3 regions of the Flavobacterium endoglycinae genome follow, and region 3 is predicted to be linked to each of the others. Evidence: riboswitches for the same ligand, from Rfam matches in the RefSeq annotation. Region 3 holds a riboswitch; each other region holds the start of a gene.
What was found. A riboswitch is a leader RNA that binds a small molecule or an ion and turns the genes downstream of it on or off. The one in region 3 is predicted to bind cobalamin.
Positions count from the first base shown of each region.

Region 1: linked by a shared signal. The riboswitch ahead of J0383_RS00475 (cell surface protein) and the one ahead of J0383_RS15515 (TonB-dependent receptor plug domain-containing protein) in region 3 are both predicted to bind cobalamin.
Region 2: linked by a shared signal. The riboswitch ahead of J0383_RS00760 (TonB-dependent receptor) and the one ahead of J0383_RS15515 (TonB-dependent receptor plug domain-containing protein) in region 3 are both predicted to bind cobalamin.

Region 1 covers NZ_CP071448.1:109,126-113,537, reverse strand. The annotation lists gene J0383_RS00490 (serine hydrolase domain-containing protein) at 1-838, shown strand, start outside; gene J0383_RS00485 (hypothetical protein) at 839-1,486, opposite strand; gene J0383_RS00480 (hypothetical protein) at 1,489-2,472, opposite strand; cobalamin riboswitch at 2,741-2,947, shown strand; gene J0383_RS00475 (cell surface protein) at 3,259-4,412, shown strand, end outside.
Region 2 covers NZ_CP071448.1:181,656-186,067, reverse strand. The annotation lists gene J0383_RS00765 (T9SS type A sorting domain-containing protein) at 1-1,303, opposite strand, end outside; cobalamin riboswitch at 1,907-2,106, shown strand; gene J0383_RS00760 (TonB-dependent receptor) at 2,119-4,269, shown strand; gene J0383_RS00755 (DUF5074 domain-containing protein) at 4,266-4,412, shown strand, end outside.
Region 3 covers NZ_CP071448.1:3,501,699-3,506,110, forward strand. The annotation lists gene J0383_RS15510 (YncE family protein) at 1-389, opposite strand, end outside; gene J0383_RS15515 (TonB-dependent receptor plug domain-containing protein) at 395-2,248, opposite strand; cobalamin riboswitch at 2,277-2,475, opposite strand; gene cobC (alpha-ribazole phosphatase) at 2,542-3,075, opposite strand; gene J0383_RS15525 (adenosylcobinamide-GDP ribazoletransferase) at 3,060-3,845, opposite strand; gene cobT (nicotinate-nucleotide--dimethylbenzimidazole phosphoribosyltransferase) at 3,910-4,412, opposite strand, start outside.

The DNA of each region.
Region 1 (4,412 bases), 2.1 Mb from region 3:
TCAAAGTTATCTGCCAAAACCTATTTATGAATACGAACACAAAGTATGGCATGAAGATTTTACAGAATTAAAATCAGATCCGAGATATACAAAAATCACAGCCCGTATGTGTTTGGATCATACAACTGGTTTTCCAAACTGGCGCTGGTTTGAATCGGATGAAAAATTACGCATTAAATTTGAACCGGGAACAAGATACAGTTATTCGGGAGAAGGACTTACGTATCTTCAGGTGGTGTTAGAAAAAATTACCGGAAAACCTCTGGAAGAACTGGCTCAGGAAAAAGTATTTAAGCCTCTTGGAATGACGAATTCTAGTTATAAATGGCAGGATAAATTTGAAAAAGATTATGCGTACGGCTACGAACATGATAATTCGCTTCAGGAAAAAGACAAAGACAATGCGCCAAGAGGAGCAGGAACACTTGAAACGACTTTAGAAGATTACAGTAAATTTCTTTCGGCTTTGCTGAGTAAAAAACTTCTAAAAGAAAAATCATATAAAGAAATGTTTAGTCCGCAGATTAGAATTCATTCCAGAACACAATTTGGTCCGGGTGCGGTTGAAGACGGAAATTGGAACGATAACATTCAGCTTTCGTATGGTTTAGGATGGGGAATACTGCAGTCGCCATACGGAATTGGCGCTTTTAAAGAAGGGCAGGGTTCGGGTTTTCAAAACTACGGAATTATTTTCCCTGAAAAAGGAATCGGAATGCTCATTATGTCTAATAGTTATAACACAGACAGTATTATAAAATATCTATTAGAAACGGGAATAAAAGATACTTTCACACCATGGCAGTGGGATCAATATATTCCGTATGATAAAAAATAGTTAATCCTGTTTAAATTCTTTTAGAGACCCATCATCATTAAATTGTATCGAATACCTTTCGCGGCTTCCGTGTATGCTTGTTGGATACCATTTTATCTGATTTTTCCAAATCGAAATGTACACGCTTGTTAAAGGCTCTGCACCTTCGATTTCGCTTGCTTTTTGATTATAGATTTCGGCAACTTTTGAAGCATTTACAAAGTTTATTTTAGAAAGCGGAACCAATCGGCCTTTAATATCGTCATGCACTGATAACTGAACCGGTCTTGGTTCCGACCATTTACCGTCTTTGTATTCGTACGTATCAACGTATTTTGGATTTTTTGGATGCTGTAATAATACATTTATGCTCCTGTAATTATAAAAATATACCGTAGAGTAAACAAATATTTCTTTTCCGGCATACTGTGGTAATTTTTTTAATTCTTCCTCCGCTTTTTGCAAAATTTCTGGATGCTCTAAAAGAACTATTTTTTCGTTTGCTGTAGTTTCAGAATTTGAAGTTTCGAATTTTTGTTCTTGTACTAATTCATGTTCTTTTTCGACAACAGTATCATTAGGTTTAAAAGTTTCATTTATACTTTGTTTTATCTGCTGACAGCTTACAAGTATCGAACAAATAATCGTTGCAATAATCAGTTTTTTCATTATTAAAGAGTATTTAAATCTGAGGTAAAGGCAATTTGGCTTGGATTTTCCGGTAAATAAAAGATAGAAATGTATTCCTGTTTCGTAATATCTAGATCAAGCAGTCCCACTACTTTTTTCAAACTGCTGCGATGCAGCTGATTGTGAGTATCTGTATATTCCAACTCAAATCGCATCATAGGTTGTTCGTTAATGTACGTTCCGGTCTGGCTTACCTTGATTAATTTGGCTGAAGTTTTAATTCCTTTAAATTTAATTACTAGTGAATCATCGCTTAACCCCGTTATTTTTCTAAATATAAAGCCTACAAGTATACGATAAAACAATAATATGGCTGGACAGAGAATGAGCGGATGCCAGAAAGCTAGAAATCGCCAGCCCATACCGTAACTTTCTGTTCGGTATGAAAAAATGTAATACGCTATAACTGCAATAGAAAGAATAACAAAACCTAATATTCTTAAAGCAAAACTTCTAAAATTTATAGAAGCTTCAGATGAAGCAATCATCATATAAGGCGGCTGGTTCATATCCCGATCTAATAAGATATTCAGTTTATTGCCACTTTCAAAACGTTTTGCCAGCGGTTTTAGATCGGTTATAGTCGTTTTGTGTGTGATTTCAGAATCAGATAAATTTTTGAAACACAATTCAAGTTCGTATGTGTTGTAAACTGAAGTTGCTTTTGAAATTTTCTGAGCATTTAAAATTTTAGATTCTCGAAGTACTCCATGCGCTTTTATTTTTGCCATATTTTTTCTGGTAATAAAAAGCTGTAGAATCCATTTTCTAAAATAACCAACTAAAAGAATAACCCACAGTACTATAGAGAGAGCAAGATAAGCTAAAGCCAGATAAGGATTTCCGTCTTTTAAAGCATCAATATCAGATTCGCTTTTAATGTTGTAATACAAAAACATGGGAAACGGAATAGCAAAAAAGAGCATGTAAAGTGCCCAAAAGGTTAAGGCAAGATTTTTTTTCATTGCTTACAAGATTTTGGGTTAGATAAAATAATTTTTGGCATGTATTTTCATTTGAAATCTAAAAAACGCTTATGAATTTATAAGGTTTTTCTACAGATGGTATCATTCAAATTTAAGGAAATAAGAATTGTATCACAAAATTTTTTTGTTATGAAATAGATATTAAACCATTCTTAAAAGAAAAAATGCACAATATTCAATGTTGTTTTCTTAAAGTGAGAAAACCGTAATTGTACAAAATAGTTATTGTTTTTATAAAGATAGTTCTACCTTTGCGACAGATTTTGGTCTGTTTTTTTTCAATTTTTAAGAAAAACAGTTAAAAGGGAATCAGGTGTAAATCCTGAACAGACCCGCTACTGTAAGTTCTATTAAGTCTTTAAACGTTACTTATGCCATTGTTCGCTGCCGCGGATGAGAAGGCTGTTTTAAAGATGGAACAAGTCAGGAGACCTGCCATAATCACATAAGTTTAAAACTTTCGAGGAATAAAGTTGAAGACAATAACTGCACCGGCTATTTTGTAGCGGGTCTTTTTTCGTATTGTTGTTTGGTTACGTTCCCGAAATTAATTTTTAAAATTAATAGGTAATGCGTCGTATCCAGCAAACTCGTTTATTTTCTTTTCAAGCAATAATGCTGAACATACATCATGTGAATATTTCTCGTGATAATTTTCCAATTATTCAGTTGCAGATTTTTTCCTAAATCTGTTGAATCAGTTATGTTCTATCAAATAAAATCTCAAATCTGCTTTTCACATTTCACATCTTCCTTAAAAAAACAATGAATTCAACTAAAATTCTAAAAGCCACATTTTTATTTCTTTTTCTATTTGGAATAACAGCCTGCCAAACCGATAAAGATGAAGAAACCGAATCGATAGTAGTATTAAAACAATCATATACAATTGATCGATTTAAAGTACTCAACATTGCTCTTGATTTATCTGCTGATGCCAAAATAAAATGGCGTATTAATGATTCTGTAATTTCAAATACAGCGCAACTGGATTTTATCAGTCCGTATTTAAAAAGTTATCCTTTGTTTTTAGAAGTAGAAAAAAATGGCGTATTGAAGATTTATGAATCTAAAATTAATGTCATTAAAGAAGCAGGAACATATAGTAAATACATTTCGAACGTATTTGATTTTCGTCCAGCAGTGGGGCAGTTTACCAATGAAATTCCGCAGTATGCAGCTGGAAACACAGAAGCTCAAGTGATTGCTTTGGCCAAAAAATCTTTGGTAGGTTCTAATACCACAATGATTTCTTTAGGTGGTTTTGGCGGTTATGTTGTGTTTGGTTTCGATCATACAATTCCCAATTTGAAAGGAAATGATTTTAAAGTTTTAGGAAATGCATTTTGGGGAAATGAAGCCAATGAAGCTCGTTCAGGATCATGTGAACCCGGAATTATTCTAGTCGCTTACGACAAAAATAAAAACGGAAAACCTGATGAAGACGAATGGTACGAAATAGCAGGAAGTGAATATTTTAAAAACACTACACTTAAAAACTACAGCATAACCTATTTTAAACCGGACGAATCTAAAACCGGAGTAGCAGGAAATGAATTCTGGCAGACTGATGTTGAATACATTAAATGGCAGGACAATTTGGGAAATTCAGGCTATAAGACCAAAAACAATTTTCATATTCAAAGTTATTATCCGCTTTGGATTTCAGACGCATCTTACACGCTCAAAGGAACCCGAATGGAGAATAACTTTTATGACCAAAGCGGCACCGGAAATTATTGGGTCGGTAAATCATTTGAATTTGGTTATGCCGACAATGCGCCCAATAATGATGACGCTTCTAGCATTGACATTTCATGGGCTGTTGATAAAAACGGAAACTACGTAAAACTTCCAGGAATTGATTTCATTAAAGTTTATACAGGAATTAATCAGGAAGCGGGCTGGCTTGGAGAAGT
Region 2 (4,412 bases), 2.2 Mb from region 3:
GTATGATATAATTTCCTCCTTCCAGCCAAAAGTTAGCATCATTAGGAAGTGCCGAATCCATATTGAGCGCATCAAGTCCTCTGTCAACCCCATCAGTGGCTTCTGGTAAAAAAGCCAATGCAAGCTGTCTTGTAAATTGGTTGTTGATGATGGTATTTATTCGAATATGAGGAATTTCCTGAACTTCTTCTTCAGCTTCATTTTCGGTATTTTTAGAAGTGGTTTTGGCCGTAGTTTTATCTTTTGCAGGTTTGTTAAACTGCGACAATCCTGAACCTTCTTTGTAAAAAATACGATATGAATTTCTAAAAGTAACCGTTCCGTTTATAACACCGTTTATTACGAAACCTTGTCCGATAGGCGAATATTTTCGTTGAATCGAAAGTCCCGAAGATGGTCCGGTAGTATTCACACTTCCGTCAGGATTGTAAGTATTAAAAGTGGCAGGAACGTAAATACCATTTGAACCTAACGATCCCGGAGAATAACTTCCGTAACCACCTTTGTAAGCTGTTAAAAAATGTGAATTTACAGTTTTATCCTGTTCCCAAAAATAGGCGATTCCGGTGCAGGCACTATTTAGCGGATCTAATAAAAAGGCATTTAAATGAAGCGCAGAAGGATAAGGATTTCCAGTAAGGGTAGAAGCATTGGAAGCGCCCACAGTTACGGTAATATTTCCGTCGTTTGGTTTTCCTCTAAAATCATATCTCTGAGCACCAGTTCCTCCGGGATTATTAGCACCGCTTCCTTCAGGATTTGTAGCATCTGAGCCGCTGGTTCCTTTCATGGTAAAACCTTCTCCAGGCGCAATTGTTGTATTGCCCGCTACCTGAACCCATTGCGAATAATTATTAGCATTGGTCAATTTATAAATCCAATACGAGGCAATCGCTAACGGATTTGAGGTTCCATCATAATTTCCTAATGACAGAATTGTAGCAGGAGTAGACGCTGTAGAAGTTGTAGGCCTGTTTAGAAGTGTAATTCCAAAGTTATTGTTTCCGGTAGATGAGGTGTTAATACCAACTGGAGAGCACCAATAATTGTATTCGAAATTATCTGAAGTTCCTTCTTGATAAACCGATATGGTTCCCGTTCCGGAATTGGTTGAAGTAGCAGTGGTTCCCTGTACAAGCTGAGAAAGATTTCGCAGATACAGATTTGAATTAGCAGCGAGATTTATATTCTGACCCACGTACAAAACCTGATTTTGAACGTATACAGGAGTGCTTGCGCCAACATATATTTGTGAAAAAGCTTGTATGGAAATCAGAATAAAAAGGAATGTAATTTTTTTCATAAACTTCATTTTTATTTTAGAATATACTTTAGATAGTAGAGATGATAAGGCTTAGAAATATGGTTTTTTTAGAAGCTTAATTTTATATTTCTTTTTAAGGACAAAAATGCCGAATAGGATTCCGGCAGCAAATAATATTCCTTCCAGTTCATTTATGGGAAGTCCCGGTGGATTAGGCCCCGTTGGAGGATTAGGTAAACCAGGCGGCGGCGGAGTCTGAGAAAAAACGGAAAGGGAAAACAAGAGGATTAGGCATATAATTCTTTTCATTTTTCATTTTTTATGTTAGGGCATATTTTAAAAAAACGATTTAAATGTTTTTAGACTAAGGCTCATAAAGATTACTAATCTTACAGATTTTACCTTTCTTTGGAAATCATGTTTAACAAATATAAAATTTAAACTCGTATAATTCTTACAGTATTTTTTTAAATTATTACATAATTCCCATGTTTTTAGGTTGTTAGACATGATAATTATGTAACTTCTTACGGAAATGCCTGCTTTTACGGTATTTTGGACTCTTTCAAAATTTCTTTTGATTCTACATAAATAAACGATAGGAAAGTGGAAATAGTAAAACGTTTTTTAAAAGATAACCCTATATTTGCTCCAGATTTTGGTCTATTTTTTATTTAGAAGAATAGTTAAAAGGGAATCAGGTGTAACTCCTGAACAGACCCGCTACTGTAAGTTCTATTACGTCTTTAAACGACACTTATGCCATTGTTCGCTTACGCGGATGAGAAGGCTGTTTTAAAGATGGAACAAGTCAGGAGACCTGCCAGAATCATATAGTTTAAAACTTTCGTGGTATGAAGTGGAAAACAAAGAAATTACCGGCTGATATACAGCGGGATTCTTTTCTATGGTTTTTTATATCATCATCATCAGAAAGTTGGTTTAATTCAACAATGATGTACAATTTTAAGAAAACCTTTTTCACCGCTTTTATTTTATTGATTCCTGTTTTGCTTCACTCTCAAACGTCGGCTGATAGTTCTCGGGTTTTAAAAGAAGTAGTTTTAAAAACGAAACCCTATCAGGAAGTTATTCCTGTACAAAGCCTTTCGGGTGTTTTGCTCGAAAATCTGTCGGCTCATAATGTGGCAGATGCGCTTCGTTATTTTGCTGGAACACAAATAAAAGATTACGGCGGAGTGGGCGGACTCAAAACTGTTGATGTACGTAATATGGGTACGCATCATGTGGGTGTTTTTTATGATGGTATTCAGCTTGGAAATGCACAGAATGGAGTAACCGATCTTGGGAAATATTCGTTAGACGATATGGAATCACTTACGATGTATAACGGACAAAAAAGTGAAATTTTCCAGTCGGCAAAAGACTTTTCAGCGGCATCTACAATTTATTTACGCACTAAAAGACCTGTTTTCAGCGGAAGCAAAAAATCAAATCTGCTCGTTCGTTACAAAACTATGTCAATTGATTACCATGATCCTTCTTTGCGTTGGGAACAAAAACTGAGCGATGATGTAAGTATGAGTGTCAGCTCTGAATTTATTAAATCAAATGGTCAGTATAAATTTAGATACAAAAGAAAAAATCAGGACGGAAGCACGGCTTATGACACTACAGCAACGCGTTGGAACAGCGATATACAAGCGCTTCGTTTTGAATCTGGACTTTATGGAAAAATTAATAATGGCTCTTGGGATGCCAAAGTGTATTATTATGATTCTGAAAGAGGAGCGCCGGGTGCTATTGTAGAAAATAAATTTAAAGATGGATTCAGACAGTTTGACAAGAATTTATTTACTCAGGCTTTTTTAACGAAAGATGTTTCCGATAAATATAAATTTCAAATCAGAGGTAAATACGCATACGATTACACTCATTATATCGCTAGAGATACCACACAAGTTTTAGGAGAACCTGTAACCGAAGGAGCGCAATCTGACGATAGTTATTATCAGCAGGAAGTGTATTTTTCGGCAGTAAACATGTACAGTATTTTAGAAAATTGGGATGTTTCTCTTTCCACTGATTTGCAATACAATAAATTAAATGCCACCAGAAGGGGAATTCAAACTCAGTTTTCTTTTCCACAGCGTTATACTGCATTATTTTCATTGGCAAGTTCCTATCGATATGACGGATTTAAAGTTCTTGGAAGCGTTGTGGGTACTCGTGTAATCGAAGAAGTTCGTTACAATGCAAAACCGCCTAATAAAACCGAATTTACGCCTGCTTTGTTTCTGGGTTATACACCATTTAAGCAATATGATTTTAATTTAAGAGCGTTTGCAAAACGCATTTTCAGAATGCCTACTTTCAATGATTTGTATTATACAATGATTGGTTCCAGTACTTTACGACCGGAATATATGAATCAGTACGATGTTGGTTTTACGTATAACCTGCCTTTTAAAGAAAGTTTTTTAGACAGACTTTCAATTCAAGCCGATGCGTATTACACGAATACCAAAGACAAAATTGTCGCTGCACCAACCGGAAATCTTTTCCGCTGGATGATGACCAATATAGGGCAGGTGAGAGGTAAGGGAATCGAAACAGTTTTGAATGCGGCAGCCCATATTGACCAAGTAAATCTTACTGCCAATCTTACTTATACATACTCTGAAAGTCGTGATTTTACAAAATTTGTTGGTTTAGAAATCTCATCTTATGGCGACCAGATTCCCTATACACCATGGCACAGCGGATCGGCAATTTTGAATGCAGGATACAAAACATGGAATTTTAATTACAGTTTTATTTACGTTGGAAAACGGTATAACGGAAATGTCAATAATATCAAAGTAAATGAAGTTCAGCCTTGGTACACTCACGATTTGGCTGTGCAGAAATCTTTCCTCTTCAGCAAATACAAATTGAATACTGCCGTGGAAGTGAACAATACCTTCAATCAGCAATATGAAGTGATTTACAATTATCCGATGCCGGGCAGAACCTTCAAATTTATAATCAGTATCGAATTATGAAAAAGAACCTTATACAAATAATACTAAGCGCTTTTGTAATCCTTAATCTGGTTTCGTGCCGCGAAGATGAAACGATTTTTCTTTCTTCAGATACGAATGTGGCGGCTCCACGAAGTGATGGAAATATTGAGGGATTTTATCTG
Region 3 (4,412 bases):
ACATAGGCTTTTCCATCCTTAACAACACCATATCTTGGATTAGCAAGTCCGCTGTCGATTTTAGCGATTAATTTAAAAGTGTAACGGTTTACTACATTAATAACATTTGAACCACCTGCAATGATATAAGCTCTATCTCCGTCGAAAAAGATGTTTTGAGCAAATTTTCCAAGTAAATCAGTTGGGTTTGCTGCTGAGTAAATGTCTTTTACAAAAACATTTAAATCGTTGCTTGCAAATGAAACAGTTCCTTGTCCTGTGCTTCCTTCATTTAAAATAAAAAATCCGTTGTCGTATTCTCCTTTTGATGTATCATTATCGTCATCGCTCGAACAAGAAGCAAAAAAGCTAATGCACATTGCTATTAAAAGTAATTTACTAAGTTTCATAAATATTAAAATTTTAGAGTTAAATACACGTTGAAATTGGTTCCGGGCATAGGTCTGTCTTCCAGACTTTCATAATTCTCATTAAAAAGATTTAGAACTTGAAATCCGAGTTTAAAGGAATCCAAAAATTTAAAATCATAGTCGATCCCGATATTTGAGATCATATAATCTTTTACAATTTCGTTTGGATCATTATCGGCTCTGGTATAAACAAAACCATTGTATAAAAATTGATAGTATGCCGAGATTCTGTTTCTAGAATAAGCAACAGAAGCGGTTGCTTTGTGGAATGGAACGAAAAAAAGCTGTTTTTCGGTTTCTTCATTTTTCGAAACGGTATAAGCATAAGATGCGTTGGCACTTAAATGATTTTTACCATATTGTTTTTTCCAGCTTACCAAAGTTTCGGCTCCATAACTATTTACTTTATCGGTGTTTTGAGGAGACCAAATACCACTTGATCCTGGAATCCATTGCAGTAGATCTTTTATTTTCATGTAATAAAAGGTTTGTGTAAGCGAAATGTTTCTGAATGTAAAAACGTTCCCAATTTCAGCCTGATAAGAACTTTCAGGTTTCAAATCCAAATTTCCTCCTGGTTCCCAATATAAATCATTGTAAGTCGGAATTCTGAAATTTCGAGATACATTTAGTTTCAAATTATATAACGGACTAAATTGATAAGAGGAACCTAATGAAAATAACAGCGGTGATTCATAGTTATTTGTAAATTCTTTTCTAATACCAAATTCATTTTTCCAATTCGCCCCAATATCTTGTTTTACCAGTAAAGATGCAGAACTAATTTCGCGAACATGATCTCCAAAACTTGTTCCGTAGCCTTTGGTTCTATTATAATCTACAATACCATTTATCTGAGTAGTTTTAAAAAGAGTATATCCTAAATCCAGTTTGGTGATTAAACTTTCAGTATTGCCAGAGCTGTAATAGTCTTTCGTATTATCGGCGTAATATTTATAGTTTTCGAATATGTAAGCCGTTTTGAAATTGGTTTTAAATTTTCCGAAATCACCATCGTATTCTAATAAACTTCGATTAAAACCATTCACATATTTGCTTTTAGTTTCACTTTCTGTTACTAAAGATGTATTTCGATCTGTATTTGAAGTCTGACTGTACAATTTTAGAGTGTTTTTATCGTCAATTTTATACCCCACATTAGCACTCATAGTTATAATATCGTATTGGCCGTTTTGGTTCCAGCGCTGTTCGCCACGCCAAGTATAACGGTTTAGATATTTATAATCGTTTGTAGAACTATTTTTGGAAAAACCAACCTGTGCGCTCCATTGCTTATTAGAAATGTTGGTTTTATAATTTATTCCAATTGTATTAAAACTTCCGTAGTCTAGTTTTAGGGTATTCTCAAAACGATTAGAAAACAACAAATCGTTATTTAGGTGTACAGTTCCTCCAATCGCTCCACTTCCATAAATAACACTTCCGCCTCCGGCTTTTACACTCACAGAATTATAATCAGATCCTGAGATCGTATTAAAATCCGTGCTTCCATTCATTTGTGAATTAATGTTGATTCCGTTCCAGATAACTGCAGTTTGCGAAGAAGTCGTTCCGCGAAAAGAAACTGTAGAAAGCATTCCGCGTCCGTATTCTTTGAAATAAAGCGTAGAATTAAAGTTTAGTAAATCAGTCAGTAAAGCTTCATTTTTATTGATGATGGAATCATTCAATTTTAAAACCGACTGCGAATTGGAGTATTTTTTCAGATTAGAATCAGAAACAATAATTTCTTTCAGTTTGGTAATAGAATCGTTCTGCGCCGAAGTTAATTGGCACAACACAAGGAATAAAAAAGCAAAACGTAACCTTAAAATCATAATTTCTACACTCTTTTTCCCGAGAGCTCGATATTTTGTTATAAAGGCAGGTCTCCTGGCTTGCGTTTTGTTGTTTACCTTCCCATTCGCCTGAGCGAGCAGTGGCATCGTAGTTTACAACAAACATTCGTTTAGAACTAAGCTTACAGTTGCGGGTACAGCTCAAGATTTTACTTGATTCCCTTTTAATGTGTTAATAAAACACAACCTTAAATTTGCAGCAAAGATAAAATTAAAAATATTGATTATTCAAATTTCTTTTGCGTTTCGTATAAAATTATAAATTATTAGCGCTAAATTTCAATTTTTATAACTTGTCCAAAATCTACTTTATTCGTAAAAGCATTTTTTAAGGGCAGTGAAGTCTGATGGCAAATGATGCTTCGGATTATTCCGGCATGTGCGACAATTATGACTGGAACATTTGTTTTTGCAATTTTATCAGATAAAAAATCGCCAACTCTTCCGTGTAATTCTACAAAAGATTCTCCATTTGAAACTTTAATGTTTACAAAATCTTCCATCCAAGGATTGAGTTGTTCCGATGGAATTTCATCCCATTTTTTCAATTCCCAATCGCCAAAATTCATTTCTTTTAAACGTTCATCTTCCTGAAAAGAAATCGTTTTGATATTTTCCTGAATATGTTTGGCTAAAATTACACAGCGTTTCAACGGACTTGTAAAAATCACGGCTTCAGATGGCAGTTTAGAAATGATACTGCCGAATATGTTTTCAAAAGGTTCTGCAATATCAACATCAGACTGACCATAACAAATTCCTTTTTCGCAGATCGTTTCGGTATGGCGCACTAGATACATTTCCATATAAAAAGAAAACTTAAGTAATATATGACTTCACAAACTTGCTGTGTAGCGCCTAAACAATCGCCAGTGTAACCGCCAATCCATTTTTGAAAATAACGTGCCAGACAATATCTTGTAATGAAAACAGGAAGTAACGCTAAAAGAATTTTATAATTAAAGTAGGAGAGTGCTGCCAAAGGAATCAATCCAAACAAAGAAGAACCAAGAACTTCTTTCCAAGTATGTTTTTTGGCAATAGGTTTGCTTTTGCTGGAAGCATCTTCACGAGAATATTCATGCGTAAAAATAATGCTGATTGCAGCTAATCGGCTTAAAGAATGAGCAGAAATGAACAACAAATAAATCAGAATATTGTGATTTGTAATGATTGAAATAGATTCTGAAAGCAGTTTAAATTTCGCTAGAAAAAGCAGAACAAGTCCAATTGCGCCATACGCTCCAATAGCACTGTCTTTCATAATCATTAGGATTTTTTCTTTCGTCCAGCCGCCGCCAAATCCATCGCATACATCTGCAAATCCATCTTCATGAAAAGCTCCAGTTGTTAAAATAGAAGCAATTATTGCAAAAATAACCGCAGATTCTATCGAAAGGAAAAAAGAAAAAACATAGAAAAACAAAAATGAAATACTTCCCACAATCCAGCCAATAAAAGGAAAATAGCGTGTGGCCTTATTTAAATAATCAGGATCATGAGTAATGTTTTTTGGACAAGGGATGCGGGTGTAAAACATTAAACAGGTAAAAAAAATGTCAAGTTGTTTTTTCATTTGAAAAATGAGGATTTTATATAATTTTTATTGAATCTGAAAACTAGAAACTGAGACTGGAAACTTATTTTTTACTAATTCCAGCACTTTCAAAACTAGCCATTTCATTCAAAAATGCTTCTGCCGATTTTAAAATAGGAAAAGCAACTGCGCAGCCGGTTCCTTCACCCAGACGCAAATCTAAGTTTAAAATTGGTTTAGCTTCGAGATAATTCAATAATTTTTGATGTGCTTTTTCGGCGGAACAATGACAAAAAACGGCATTTTGTTTAATAGCCGGATTGATTTTATGAGCAATTAAAAAAGCTGTGGTGCAGATAAAACCATCAACAAGAATCAGCATTTTATTTTCGAAAGCACTCAGCATTCCGCCTGCCATTTGAAGAATTTCAAAACCACCAAAATAGGCGAGTTGCGACATTAACTCGGTTTGACCGGAATAATTATCGATGGCTTTTTTGAGTAAATTTTGTTTGTGAAGTAATTTTTCATTTTTTACACCAGTTCCTTTTCCAACACATTCTTCAATAGGAAAACCAGTAATAACGCTCATTAAAACAGAAGCTG